2 regions of the Streptomyces citrinus genome follow, and region 2 is predicted to be linked to the other one. Evidence: riboswitches for the same ligand, from Rfam matches in the RefSeq annotation. Region 2 holds a riboswitch; the other holds the start of a gene.
The links. Region 2 has a riboswitch for glycine ahead of gcvP (aminomethyl-transferring glycine dehydrogenase). Riboswitches for the same ligand answer to the same signal wherever they lie in the genome.
Positions count from the first base shown of each region.

Region 1: linked by a shared signal. The riboswitch ahead of gcvT (glycine cleavage system aminomethyltransferase GcvT) and the one ahead of gcvP (aminomethyl-transferring glycine dehydrogenase) in region 2 are both predicted to bind glycine.

Region 1 covers NZ_CP146022.1:5,952,016-5,959,266, forward strand. Annotated here, with positions in the region: gene V2W30_RS27755 (glycoside hydrolase family 25 protein) at 1-273, opposite strand, end outside; gene V2W30_RS27760 (L,D-transpeptidase) at 477-1,472, shown strand; gene V2W30_RS27765 (L-serine ammonia-lyase) at 1,479-2,864, opposite strand; gene glyA (serine hydroxymethyltransferase) at 3,023-4,288, opposite strand; gene gcvH (glycine cleavage system protein GcvH) at 4,297-4,674, opposite strand; gene gcvT (glycine cleavage system aminomethyltransferase GcvT) at 4,741-5,877, opposite strand; glycine riboswitch at 5,914-6,015, opposite strand; glycine riboswitch at 6,016-6,115, opposite strand; gene V2W30_RS27785 (AAA family ATPase) at 6,345-6,944, shown strand; gene V2W30_RS27790 (enhanced serine sensitivity protein SseB) at 7,082-7,251, shown strand, end outside.
Region 2 covers NZ_CP146022.1:1,243,854-1,251,104, reverse strand. Annotated here, with positions in the region: gene V2W30_RS05975 (MerR family transcriptional regulator) at 1-55, shown strand, start outside; gene V2W30_RS05970 (bifunctional nuclease family protein) at 142-615, shown strand; gene V2W30_RS05965 (MerR family transcriptional regulator) at 794-1,414, shown strand; gene V2W30_RS05960 (DNA polymerase IV) at 1,460-2,875, shown strand; gene V2W30_RS05955 (PRC-barrel domain-containing protein) at 2,940-3,314, opposite strand; glycine riboswitch at 3,429-3,525, shown strand; gene gcvP (aminomethyl-transferring glycine dehydrogenase) at 3,713-6,598, shown strand; gene V2W30_RS05945 (DUF5999 family protein) at 6,697-6,897, opposite strand; gene V2W30_RS05940 (hypothetical protein) at 7,246-7,251, opposite strand, start outside.

The DNA of each region.
Region 1 (7,251 bases), 4.7 Mb from region 2:
GCCCTCTCCCGTCGTCTCCCAGTCCACGGCCAGCAAGTCTCCCGATTTCTCAGGGGCTCTGCTCACGAAGTACTCGGCCTGCGCCGTGAGGTTCCCGGGCCACAGGAAGTGGTAGAAGCCGACGACACAGCCCGCGTCACGGGCCCGCTTCGTCTGGGCGGCCAGCCGCGGATTGACGTACGAACGGCCCTCCGTCGCCTTGATGAAGACGAACGCCAGGCCGTCCGCGTCGAACGTGGACTGGTGCGAACTGACGTCGATTCCACGGATCATGCGGGCCTCCCGGTCGGTGGGGCGACGAGGTCGAACGTCCATCGTGCCAGCACCCGACAGGCATGAGTGGCCGCAATCTTGGAACACGCTTTGCCACACCGCATGCAACTACCGTCGCCGCTCGGGCTGTCTCACAGGGAGTCGGACATGTACGGAGTCGGCCCCTGTCCAGGGGCCCGGGGTGACGGAGATCGGGGCAGGTCGTGGGACGGCGCAAGGGCACTGGCATAGGAATCGCGCTCGTGACGGTCGCGGCGCTGACAGGCGTGAGCGCCTGCGGCGGCGGGAGCGATGACGCGGCGGGCGGGCACGACGGGAAGGGGGCGGGCAAGGGGAAGGCGAGCGCGAGCGCCAAGCCGTCGCCGACCAAGCCCAAGGGCCCGCCGATGCTCCTGGAGACGATCACCCCGCAGACCGGCGCCAAGGTCGGCGTGGCCATGCCGATCTCGGTGGTGTTCACCAACCCCGTGGCGGCGAAGGCCCGCGCAGGCGTCGAGAAGCACATGAAGGTGAGCGCCTCGCAGCCGGTGGAGGGCGCCTGGCACTGGTTCGGCGACAAGCGCGCCGACTGGCGCCCGAAGGAGTACTGGCCCTCCGGTACGAAGGTGAAGGTCGTCGCCGACATGGAGGGCGTCAGCAACGGCAACGGCCGGTACGGCGTCCACGACTACACGCACACGTTCACCGTCGGCGACGACGTCCGCGCCGCCGTCTCCGTCAGCGGCCACACCATGAAGGTCACCAGGAACAACGCGACCCTGCGCACCCTGTCCATCAACGCGGGCAGCGCCGAGTACCCCACCTGGAACGGCACGATGGCCGTCATCGACAAGCAGGAGAAGGTCCACATGACCTCGTGCAGCGTCGGTATCAGCTGCGACAAGGGCAGCCCCAACTACTACGACCTGACGCTGCCCTGGGACGTCCACCTCACGCAGTCCGGCACCTACGTCCACTACTCGACCGGCGACCCGAACCCGGGCAGCGGCAGCGCGCGCGGCTCGCACGGCTGCGTGCACCTGTCGATGTCCGACGCCAAGTGGTTCTACCAGCAGGTCAAGCAGGGCGACCCGGTCACGATCACCGGCTCCCCGCGCGCCAAGGCCCCCGCCGACAACGGCTACGCGGCCTTCAACCTGAGCTGGGACCAGTGGCTCGCGGGCAGCGCGTCGGGGGAGTCCGCGGCAGCGAACCTCTGAGCACTGTCAGCACTCGATGATGTTGACGGCGAGCCCGCCCCGCGCCGTCTCCTTGTACTTGACGGACATGTCGGCCCCGGTCTCCTTCATGGTCTTGATGACCTTGTCGAGGGAGACCTTGTGGCTGCCGTCGCCGCGCATCGCCATCTTGGCCGCGGTGACGGCCTTGACCGCCGCCATGCCGTTGCGCTCGATGCACGGGATCTGGACGAGGCCGCCGACGGGATCGCAGGTCAGGCCGAGGTTGTGCTCCATGCCGATCTCGGCCGCGTTCTCCACCTGCTCGGGGGAGCCGCCGAGGACCTCGGCGAGCGCGCCCGCCGCCATCGAGCAGGCCGAGCCGACCTCGCCCTGGCAGCCGACCTCGGCGCCGGAGATCGAGGCGTTCTCCTTGAAGAGCATGCCGATGGCGCCCGCGGAGAGCAGGAAGCGGACCACGCCCTCCTCATCGGCGCCGGGCACGAAGTTCATGTAGTAGTGCAGGACCGCGGGGATGATGCCGGCCGCGCCGTTCGTCGGCGCGGTGACGACCCGGCCGCCCGCCGCGTTCTCCTCGTTGACCGCCATCGCGTACAGCGTGATCCACTCCATGGAGTGGGCCAGCGGATCGCCCTCGGCGCGCAGCTTGCGGGCCGAACCGGCCGCGCGGCGGCGGACCTTGAGGCCGCCGGGCAGGATGCCCTCGCGGGACATGCCGCGAGACACGCACGCCTGCATCACGCGCCACAGTTCCAGCAGGCCGGCCCGGATCTCGTCCTCGGTGCGCCAGGCCTTCTCGTTCTCCAGCATCAGCGCGGGGATCGACAGGCCGGTCTCGCGGGTGAGGCGCAGCAGCTCGTCACCCGTACGGAACGGGTACTTCAGGACGGTGTCGTCCGGCACGATCGGGTTCTCGCCCGCGACGCCCTCGTGAGAAAGCACGGTCTCGTCGACGACGAAGCCGCCGCCCACCGAGTAGTACGTCTTGGTGAGCAGCTCCTTGCCGTCGGCGTCGTACGCCCACAGCGTCATGCCGTTCGCGTGGTAGGTCAGGGTCTCGCGGCGGTGCAGGATCAGGTCGTCGTCGAAGTCGAAGCCGATCTCGTGCACGCCGAGCAGATTGATCCGGCGGGACTCCTTGATCGCCTCCACGCGCTCGTCGGCGTGCTCCACGTCGACGGTGCGGGGGGACTCGCCCTCCAGGCCGAGCAGCACCGCCTTGGGGGTGCCGTGCCCGTGGCCGGTCGCGCCGAGCGAGCCGTAGAGCTCGGAGCGTATCGAGACGGTGCGGTCGAGCAGCCCCTCGTTCTTCAGGCGTCGCGCGAACATGCGGGCGGCGCGCATCGGGCCGACCGTGTGGGAGCTGGACGGGCCGATGCCGATCGAGAACAGGTCGAAGACCGAGATGGCCACGGTGGAACTCCAATGGTGGTGGTAGACGCCGTTGTCTGCCGGGACAAGCGGGGTGAGCGGGGCACAGCGTGACGAGGGACGTGGCACGGGGCACCCTGCTCACTTCCCAGTGTGCGGGGTGCCCCGAAAGTTCGTACGCCTCAAAGCGTACGTAATTGCTACAGGCCGGGGTACAGCGGGTGCTTGTCGGCCAGAGCGGTCACCCGGGCCTTGAGCGCCTCGACGTCGTACGACGGCTGGAGCGCGAGCGCGATGACGTCGGCGACCTCGCGGAAGTCGTCGGCGTCGAAGCCGCGGGTGGCGAGGGCCGGCGTACCGATCCGGAGCCCGGACGTCACCATCGGCGGGCGCGGGTCGTTCGGGACGGCGTTGCGGTTGACCGTGATGCCGACCGCGTGGAGGCGGTCCTCGGCCTGCTGGCCGTCGAGCTCGGAGTCGCGCAGGTCGACGAGGACCAGGTGCACGTCCGTGCCGCCGGAGAGCACGTTCACGCCGTGGGCGCGGGCGTCCTCCGAGGTCAGGCGCTCGGCGAGGATCTGGGCGCCCTCGATCGTGCGGGCCTGGCGCTCCTTGAAGTCCGCCGAGGCGGCGACCTTGAAGGAGACGGCCTTCGCCGCGATCACGTGCTCCAGGGGGCCGCCCTGGAAGCCCGGGAAGACGGACGAGTTCAGCTTCTTCGCGAAGTCCTTCTTGGCGAGGATGATGCCGCCGCGCGGACCGCCGAGCGTCTTGTGCGTCGTGGACGTGACGACGTCGGCGTACGGCACCGGGTTGGGGTGCAGGCCCGCGGCCACCAGGCCCGCGAAGTGCGCCATGTCGACCCACAGGTACGCCTCGACCTCGTCGGCGATGCGACGGAACTCGGCGAAGTCGAGCTGGCGCGGGTAGGCGCTCCAGCCCGCGATGATCACCTTCGGGCGGTGCTCCTTGGCGAGCCGCTCGACCTCGGCCATGTCGACCAGGCCGTTGTCGTCCACGTGGTACGGGACGACCTCGAACTGCTTGCCGGAGAAGTTCAGGCGCATGCCGTGCGTGAGGTGACCGCCGTGCGCCAGGTCCAGGCCGAGGATCGTGTCGCCGGGCTTGGCGAGCGCGAAGAGGGCGGCCTGGTTCGCGGAGGCGCCCGAGTGCGGCTGCACGTTGGCGTACTCGGCGCCGAACAGCTCCTTCACCCGGTCGATCGCGATCTGCTCGGTGACGTCGACGTGCTCGCAGCCGCCGTAGTAGCGGCGGCCGGGGTAGCCCTCCGCGTACTTGTTGGTGAGGACCGAACCCTGGGCCTCCATGACGGCGACCGGGGCGAAGTTCTCCGACGCGATCATTTCCAGGGTCGACTGCTGGCGCTTCAGCTCGGCGTCGACCGCGACGGCGATCTCCGGGTCGAGGGCGTGCAGGGACTCGTTCAGGACGGACTTCTCAGTCATGGTGCGGTTCAGCTCCCGGAGAACTCGGTGTACTCGTCGGCGGTGAGCAGGTCCTTCGGCTCGTCGGCCAGCCGGACCTTGAACAGCCAGCCGCCCTCGAACGGGGCCGAGTTGACCAGGGCCGGGTCGTCCACGACGTCCTGGTTGGCCTCGACGACCTCGCCGCTGACGGGGGAGTACAGGTCGGAGACCGACTTGGTGGACTCCAGCTCACCGCAGGTCTCGCCCGCGGTGAGGGTGTCGCCGACCTCGGGAAGCTGGACGAACACGATGTCACCGAGCGCGTTGGCCGCGTGCTCCGTGATGCCGACCGTCGCCACGCCGTCCTCGACGGCCGACAGCCACTCGTGCTCCTTGCTGTAACGCAGCTGCTGGGGGTTGCTCATGATGCGAATTCTCCTGTACGCGGGAAGGTGCTGGTGACGGCGGGGGAGGCCGCGGGGGCCCCGGGGCTACTTCTGACGCTTGTAGAACGGCAGCGCGACGACCTCGTACGGCTCATGCGTACCGCGGATGTCCACGCCCACGCCCGCGGTGCCCGGCTCGGCGTGCGCGGCGTCGACGTACGCGATGGCGATCGGCTTGCCGAGGGTCGGGGACGGGGCGCCGGAGGTGACCTCGCCGATCACCTGTCCGTCGGCGACGACCGGCATCCCGGCGCGCGGCACTCGGCGGCCCTCGGCGATCAGGCCGACGAGCTTGCGCGGCGGGTTCGACTCGGCGCGCGCGGCGGCGGCGACGAGGGCCTCGCGGCCCACGAAGTCGTCGCTGTGCTCGTGGGGGGAGGTCTTCTCGAACTTCACGACCCGGCCCAGACCGGCGTCGAAGGGGGTGAGGTCGGTGGTGAGCTCGTGCCCGTACAGCGGCATGCCCGCCTCCAGGCGCAGCGTGTCGCGGCAGGACAGGCCGCAGGGGATCAGGCCGTACTCCGCGCCCGCCTCGGTGAGCGCCTGCCACAGCTTCTCCGCGTCGGCCGGGGAGACGAACAGCTCGAAGCCGTCCTCGCCGGTGTAGCCGGTGCGCGCGATGAGCGCCTCGACGCCGGCGACGGTGCCGGGCAGCCCCGCGTAGTACTTCAGGCCGTCCAGGTCGGCGTCCGTGACGGACTTCACGATGGCGGGGGAGTGCGGGCCCTGCACGGCGATCAGCGCGTACGCGTCCCGGTCGTCGCGGACCTCGGCGTCGAACCCGGCGGCGCGCTCGGTGAGGGCGTCGAGGACGACCTGCGCGTTGCCCGCGTTGGCGACGACCATGTACGTGCTCTCTTCGAGCCGGTAGACGATCAGGTCGTCGAGGATGCCGCCGTCCTCGCGGCAGATCATCGTGTAGCGGGCGCGGCCGACACCGACGGAACCGATGTTGCCGACCAGCGCGTGGTTCAGAAGGTCGACGGCGGCCGGTCCGGTGACGGTGATCTCGCCCATGTGGGAGAGGTCGAACAGGCCGGCCTTCGTACGGACGGCGTTGTGCTCGTCACGCTCGCTGCCGTAGCGCAGGGGCATGTCCCAGCCGGCGAAGTCGGTCATCGTGGCGCCGAGCGAACGATGCAGGGCGTCGAGGGACGTCAGGCGAGGGGATGTGGGCGTCATGGCTGGTGCTCCCGGGCATGGCAGATGGCGAGGTAGTCCTCCCCATCTGTCATCGGAACCTGAGAGGTTCGCCCCGAGGGGCTTGCACCTTGGGTGGGACCGCCGTACGTCAGAGGGCGGCCCGCTTTTCAGATCTGCCTCGCCCGCGCGGTACGGGGCCTGAGAGATTCAAGGGAGGAACTTGCTCCTTCGGCGTCCGGCCACGAAGACGTGACCAGAACTCTCCCGCGCGGATTCAAGCGGCCGGTATGCAGTTGCGCGCACATCATTGCATGCCCGCGGAACGGGGAAACCCCTCGTAGGGCATTACCTTCTCTTTACACTTGGCGGGCAGAAGTGGCGTGACCGGAACGGGGAGGGCGATCGCGGTGCAGAAGGCAGCGGGAGCAGTGGGAGGGGAGGGGTGGACCCGAAGGCTCCTCTTCGCCAGGGCGGTGGCGGGAGACGGGCGGGCGTACGGGGCGGCGGTGGCGGGTGTGCGGGTCCCGCGCCAGCGCTCGGTGCGGGACCTGCGCGGCCGCGACGGCCGCACTCCGCGTCGGATCGGTTTCGCCGCGGGGGATCTGGTGGTCCTGTCGGGGCTGCCCGGCAGCGGCAAGTCGACGCTGATGCGGCGGGCCGTCCAGGTCGTGCGCATCGACTCGCAGGACACCCGCGAGCGCTGGGCCGCGCGGCTGCCGGGCGTGCCGTACGCGCTGTACCGGCCCCTCGTCCGTATCGCGCACTACGTGGGCCTGCGGCGGGCCATGCGCTCGGGCGCCAGCGTCGTCGTGCACGACTGCGGCACCCAGGCGTGGGTGCGGCGCTGGGTGACGCGCACGGCGGGGCGGCGCGGCGCGTCCGTCCACCTGATGGTCCTCGACGTGCCGCCGGACACCGCCCTCGAAGGCCAGCGCGACCGCGGCCGGGGCGTGTCCCGGTACGCGTTCGCACGGCACCGCAGGGCGGTCGGCGCGCTGGTGACGTCGACCGAGCGGGGCGATCTGCCGGCGGGCATCGAGTCGGCGGTGCTGCTCGACCGCGCCGCGACGGACGCGCTCAACGGCATCACGTTCCAGCAGGACTGACGACCGCCGCCCGGCGGTGAGCTCACGCACCGGGCGCAACCGGACGGCTGCGCCCGGTGTCCCCCAGGGGGTACGCGTTATCGTCGGCCTCGCGCGGGAGCGGCCGCGCGAGGGCAGAGCAGAGGTTGAGAGCAGCTATGGAAGACCCAACGAACCCGGGCCTCCCGGGCCTGGCCGAGCAGGGGCACGGTCACGCCCCGAGCCACGAGGGCGCGCACGGCCACCCGTCGCAGGGCTGGCCCGCGAACGAGCTGGAGGAGGTCCTCGCCGCGGCGCTCGGCCGCCCCGAGGCCGGCGGCCGCATCGT
Region 2 (7,251 bases):
CGTGAAGTTGCACGCGGCACTTGTGCAGACCGCTCTCGGGGTGCGTCTGCCCTGATGGAAAGGGCGGGCGAGTGCCGTGGGCCCGGCCCTCGGAGCATGCCCGACTACCCAAACCGGCCGGGCACGTCCTAGGGTTGCTGTGTGAACGAGCTCGACGTCGTAGGTGTCCGGGTCGAAATGCCCTCCAACCAACCGATCGTGCTCCTGCGTGAAGTGGGAGGCGACCGTTACCTCCCCATCTGGATCGGACCGGGGGAGGCGACGGCGATCGCCTTCGCTCAGCAGGGCATGGCCCCCGCGCGGCCGCTGACGCACGACCTTTTCAAGGACGTGCTGGAGGCGGTCGGTCAGGAGCTGACGGAAGTACGCATCACGGACCTGCGGGAAGGCGTCTTCTATGCGGAACTGGTGTTCGCGAGCGGTGTCGAGGTCAGTGCCCGCCCGTCCGACGCCATAGCGCTCGCGCTGCGCACCGGGACGCCGATCTTCGGCAGTGACGGTGTCCTCGACGACGCCGGGATCGCGATCCCGGACGAGCAGGAGGACGAGGTGGAGAAGTTCCGCGAGTTCCTGGACCAGATTTCGCCCGAGGATTTCGGGACCAACAGTCAGTGATCAGGAGGCGGTCGCCGAGCGGCGGCCGCCTCAGCGCATTCGACAAGCCTTTCCCCGCGGTGGGATACGGGAAACCACTCCTAGGGTGATTATCACTCGGCGTGGCGAGTGTGGCGTTCGTTGACGCACCCCCTGAGACTGCCTACCGTCGAGAGGGCAGGTCAAAGAGGAGGTCGGCGTGAGAAGCAGCGGCGACGGTACGGCGACGGGCGGTCCGTACTCGTTTCACGGCAGCGCGGCCGATCACACTTCGCAGCGCCCACAGGCGGTTCCTGTGGTGGCGGGGGAGAACGGTGACGCGGCTTCCGAGCAGGTCGGATACCGGGGGCCGACCGCTTGCGCGGCGGCGGGCATCACCTATCGGCAGCTCGACTACTGGGCCAGGACCGGCCTTGTCGAGCCCAGTGTGCGGCCCGCGTACGGGTCGGGGACGCAGCGCCTCTACAGCTTCCGGGACGTCGTCGTCCTGAAGGTCGTCAAGCGCTTCCTGGACACCGGGGTCTCCCTCCAGAACATCCGCACGGCGGTACAGCATCTGCGGGAGCGGGGCTTTCGGGATCTGGAGCGCATGACGCTCATGAGCGACGGCGCGACGGTCTACGAGTGCACGTCACCGGCCGAGGTGCACGACCTGCTCCAGGGCGGGCAGGGGATCTTCGGCATCGCGGTGGGTGTGGTCTGGCGGGACGTGGACGCGGCCCTGTCGCAGCTGCACGGGGAGCGCGTGGACACCGGGGAGACCCTGGTGCGGCCGAACCCGGCGGACGAGCTCGCGAGGCGACGCAACCGGGCCGTGTGACCTCGTACGGCCGCGTTGTCAGTGGCGTAGGGCAGCATCGGAGATGTGAGAACCGCGCCGACGATTCTGCATCTCGACATGGATGCCTTCTACGCCTCTGCCGAGCAGGCGGCGAAGCCGAGCCTGCGCGGGAAAGCGGTCGTCGTGGGCGGTCTCGGGCCGCGCGGTGTCGTCGCCACGGCGTCGTACGAAGCACGCAAGTTCGGGGTGCACTCGGCGATGCCGATGGGGCAGGCGCGGCGGCTCGCGCCGAACGCGGCGTATCTGGTGCCGAGGTTCCGGCTGTACCGGGAGATCAGCGAGCAGGTGATGGGGCTGCTGCGGGAGCTCTCGCCGCTGGTGGAGCCATTGAGCCTGGACGAGGCGTTCGTCGATCTGGAGGCCGGTGAGACGGCCTGGGACGAGGCGTCCGCGCACGCCGTGGGGGTGCGGCTGCGGACGGACATCCGGCGGGTGACCGGGCTGACCGGGTCCGTGGGGATCGCCGCCTCCAAGATGCTCGCCAAGATCGGGTCCGAGGAGGCCAAGCCGGACGGGCTCGTGCTGATACGGCCCGGGACCGAGCGGGCGCTGCTCGGGCCGAAGTCCGTGCGGATCCTGCCCGGGGTCGGGCCGGCCACCGGGGATCATCTGCGGCGGGCCGGGATCGTCACCGTGGAGGAGATCGCCGAGGCGGGCGAGGACGAGTTGGTGCGGCTGCTCGGGAAGGCGCACGGGAGCCATCTGTACGCGATGGCGCTGGCGCACGACGACCGGCCCGTCGTCGCCGAGCGGGACTCCAAGTCGGTGTCGGTCGAGGACACGTACGACGTGGACATCCATGACCGGGTGCGGGTGCGTATGGAGGTGCAGCGCCTCGCTGACCGGTGTGTGGAGCGGCTGCGGGCCGCCGACAGATCGGGGCGGACCGTGGTGCTCAAGGTGCGGCGCTACGACTTCTCGACCTTGACGCGGTCCGAGACGCTGCGCGGGCCCACGGACGATCCGGCGGTCGTGCGGGAGTCTGCCGCGCGCTTGCTGGAGGGCGTGGACACGACCGGGGGCGTGCGGCTCCTGGGGGTCGGGGTCAGCGGGCTCGCCGACTTCACGCAGGAGGATCTGTTCGCACAGGCGGCCGCCGCCGAGCGGGCCGGTGAGGTGGTCGAGGACGCCGAGGCGGCGGCGGACGAGGTCGTCGGGGAAGCGGCCCCGGTCGAGCCGGTCGTCGAGCGGCGCTGGATGGCCGGGCACGATGTGCGGCATGCCGAGTTCGGGGCGGGGTGGGTGCAGGGCAGCGGGCTCGGGCGGGTCACCGTCCGGTTCGAGACGCCGTACTCGCAGGTGCCCGGGCGCGTGCGGACGTTCCGGGTGGACGATCCCGAGCTGGAGCCGGCCGAGCCGCTGCCGCTGGTGGAGCCGGTGGGGCGGGTCGGCGTGGCTGACGCGGTGGAGACGGGGGTGGATGTCGCGGCGGGGGCTTAGGGCCCGTCCGGTGATCGGCCGGGCGGCGGCCGGGGAGGGGCGGCGCCTCAGGGGCGCGGAGGCGTCAGGTCGGGTCTTCTTCCGCGCCCGCGATGTGGCCGAAGGTGGCGTCCGGGCCCGGGGGAGCCGTGATGTCCAGGCCGTAGTGGTGGTACAGCTGGAGCTCCTGCTCGGGGGAGAGGTGGCGGCCGACGCCGAAGTCGGGGGCGTCCTTGATCAGGGAGCGCTCGAAGGGGACGCGCAGGGTCCCGTCCACGAGTTCGCTGGGCTCCAGGGGGACGAAGGCGTCGCGGCTGAAGAGGCCGGTACGTATGGCAGCCCACTCCGGAACGCCGGTGGCGTCGTCGAGGTAGACCTCGTCGATGGTGCCGATCTTGGTTCCGTTGCGGTCGAACGCCTTGCGGCCGATCAGATTGCGCGGATCGACATCGGTCTGCACGGTGCCTCCAGCTGATCGCAACTCGTCTGTAAGCACTACGAAAGAGCACATTGAGGAAGGCGGCCACTCGAGGGTTCCGGCCAAGTAGCCGCTGGTAGGCTGGCAGACGGCTGCTGACCCCGTGCGGGAGAGTCCTCCGAGCAGTCGTCGGAGGCGCCGAAGGAGCAAATCCTCCCCGGAATCTCTCAGGCCCCTGTACCGCACGGACGAGGTCACTCTGGAAAGCAGGGCGGGGTGTGCGTTTCCCGCTCTCACCGACGGTGAAAACCGGCGTGCCCTCGTGCAGCTGCGCGGGCGGGCCGGTGAAGCTCTCAGGTTGAGATGACAGAGGGGGAGGCCGTCCGGGTACCCGCGCCGTGGTGCCCCTCGCAGGTCGCAATGACCAGGAGGCCTCCGTCATGACCGCCAACCGTATTCCGCTCTCCCAGTTGGAGCAGGGAATCCCCTTCGAGCAGCGCCATATCGGTCCGGATGATGCCGCGCAGGCCAAGATGCTCGCGCAGGTCGGCTACGGCTCGCTCGACGAGCTGACGGCCGCCGCGGTGCCGGACGTGATCAAGAGCGCCGAGGCCCTGCGGCTTCCCGGTGCGCGCAGCGAGGCCGAGGTCCTGGCCGAGCTGCGGTCCCTCGCCGATCGCAACCAGGTGCTCGGGTCCATGATCGGGCTCGGCTACTACGGCACGTTCACGCCGCCCGTCATCCTGCGCAACGTGATGGAGAACCCGTCCTGGTACACGGCCTACACGCCGTACCAGCCGGAGATCTCGCAGGGCCGTCTCGAGGCGCTGCTGAACTTCCAGACGATGGTCGCCGAGCTGACCGGCCTGCCGACCTCCGGTGCCTCCCTGCTCGACGAGGGCACGGCCGCCGCCGAGGCCATGGCCCTGTCCCGGCGCATCGGCAAGGTCAAGAACGGTGTCTACGTCGTCGACGCCGATGCCCTGCCGCAGACCATCGCCGTGATCGAGACGCGCGCCGAGCCGACCGGTGTCGAGATCGTCGTCGCCGACCTGAGCGACGGCATCCCGGCCGAGGTCGCCGAGCGCGGTGTCGTGGGTGTGCTCGTGCAGTACCCGGGTGCCTCGGGTGCCGTGCGGGACATCAAGCCCGTCATCGACCAGGCGCACGAGCTGGGCGCCGTGGTCACCGTCGCCGCTGACCTTCTCGCTCTCACGTTGCTGACCTCTCCCGGCGAACTCGGCGCGGACATCGCCGTCGGTACGACGCAGCGCTTCGGTGTGCCGATGGGCTTCGGCGGACCGCACGCCGGTTACATGGCGGTGCGCGAGAAGTTCGCGCGGTCGCTGCCCGGGCGGCTCGTGGGTGTCTCCGTGGACGCGGACGGGAACAAGGCGTACCGCCTCGCCCTCCAGACCCGTGAGCAGCACATCCGTCGCGAGAAGGCGACCAGCAACATCTGTACGGCCCAGGTGCTGCTCGCCGTCATGGCCGGCATGTACGCCGTGTACCACGGGCCCGAGGGTCTGAAGTCCATCGCGCGGCGCACGCACCGGTACGCCAACCTGCTCGCCGCCGGTCTGACCGCGGGCGGTGTCGAGGTCGTGCACGGCGCGTACTTCGACACGCTCACCGTGCGGGTGCCCGGCAGGGCCGCGGCGGTCGTGAGCGCCGCCCGCGAGGCCGGCGTCAACCTGCACCTGGTCGACGCCGACCAGGTGTCGGTCGCCTGCGACGAGACGACCACGCGGGCCCAACTGGCCGTCGTCTGGGACGCGTTCGGTGTCGAGGCGGACATCGAGACGCTGGACGCCGAGGTCGCCGAGGCGCTGCCGGACGGACTGCTGCGCACGGACGAGTACCTGGCCCACCCGGTCTTCCATCAGTACCGCTCCGAGACGGCGATGCTGCGCTACCTGCGCCGTCTCGCGGACCGCGACTACGCGCTCGACCGCGGCATGATCCCGCTGGGCTCGTGCACGATGAAGCTCAACGCGACGACGGAGATGGAGCCGGTCACCTGGCCCGAGTTCGGTCAGCTGCACCCCTTCGTGCCGGCCGAGCAGGCGCAGGGCTACCTCACGCTCATCAAGGAGCTGGAGGAGCGGCTCGCCGAGGTCACCGGCTACGACAAGGTGTCGCTCCAGCCGAACGCCGGGTCGCAGGGCGAACTGGCCGGTCTGCTCGCGGTGCGCGGCTACCACCGGGCCAACGGCGACGAGCAGCGGACCGTGTGCCTCATCCCGTCCTCGGCGCACGGCACCAACGCCGCCAGTGCCGTGATGGCCGGGATGAAGGTCGTCGTGGTGAAGACGGCCGACGACGGCGAGATCGACGTCGAGGACCTGCGCGCCAAGATCGAGCAGTACGCCGACCAGCTGGCCGTCCTCATGATCACGTACCCGTCGACGCACGGTGTGTTCGAGGAGCACGTCGCCGACATCTGCGCTGCCGTGCACGACGCCGGCGGTCAGGTCTACGTGGACGGCGCGAACCTGAACGCCCTGGTGGGCCTCGCCAAGCCGGGACACTTCGGTGGCGACGTCTCGCACCTGAACCTGCACAAGACGTTCTGCATCCCGCACGGCGGCGGCGGTCCCGGCGTCGGTCCGGTCGGTGTGCGCGAGCACCTGGCGCCGTACCTGCCGAACCACCCGCTCCAGCCGGCCGCGGGACCCGAGACGGGTGTCGGCCCGATCTCCGCGGCGCCGTGGGGCTCCGCCGGCATCCTGCCGATCTCCTGGGCGTACGTACGTCTCATGGGCGGCGAGGGCCTGAAGCGGGCGACGCAGGTCGCCGTGCTCTCCGCCAACTACATCGCCAAGCGGCTCGAGCCGCACTTCCCGGTGCTGTACACCGGTCCCGGCGGTCTCGTCGCGCACGAGTGCATCATCGATCTGCGGCCGATCAGCAAGGCGACCGGGGTCAGCGTCGACGACATCGCCAAGCGGCTCATCGACTACGGGTTCCACGCGCCGACCATGTCGTTCCCGGTGGCGGGGACGCTGATGATCGAGCCGACCGAGAGCGAGGACATCGGCGAGCTCGACCGGTTCTGCGAGGCGATGATCGCCATCCGCGGGGAGATCGAGAAGGTCGCCGCGGGTCAGTGGCCGGCGGACGACAACCCGCTGCGCAACGCTCCGCACACGGCCGGGATGCTCGGCGGTGACTGGGAGCACGCGTACAGCCGGGAAGAGGCTGTCTTCCCGGCGGGTGTGGCTGCGTCCGACAAGTACTGGCCGCCGGTGCGCCGCATCGACCAGGCCTTCGGTGACCGCAACCTGGTCTGCTCGTGCCCGCCCATGGACGCGTACGAGGGCTGAGGTTCGAGGTGGGTGCGCGACCGGCCGAGCGTCATGGCTGGTCGCGCAGCCGCGGCGGAGCCGTACGTCGATACCGGCTCACGCCTTCGCAGGTGCCTCTAGGCCGCCGTGACCACGGGGCTCAGTGGGCGGTGCGGCGCGATGATCGTGCCGTTGGGCAGCAGCTCGCCGGTGTCCTCGAAGAGCAGGACCCCGTTGCACAGGAGGCTCCAGCCCTGCTCCGGGTGATGAGCCACAGGCAAGGCGGCTTCCCTGTCCGCGGAATCGGCTGTCGGACACGGCGGCTGGTGCTGGCACATGGAGAGGTTCTTTCGCTGTGAAGTGATGCCGGTGATGGATGCGATGGCGTCTGTGCTGCGGCTCGGTGTGGTGTTCATGGCCGCCCCCCGTTTTCAGTCGGTCCGGAACCCAGTGTTGCCCTGTGGGCGTCAATCCGCAGGGATTTCGTTGCAGCGGTCCTCACAGGATGGAGACGCGTCACCCGTGCGGACGGTTCAGCCGAACTGCACTGCCCCTTCGGGTGGTTCGGGGTGGCCGGACCGGGCTAGTCCGGATGGGCACGGCTGTGCCCCGCGACCGGACGGCGGACGGCGCGGGGCACAGGTCTGGATCGCCCGGATCCCCCCGGGCCTCATCCTCCGGTCGCGTCAGGC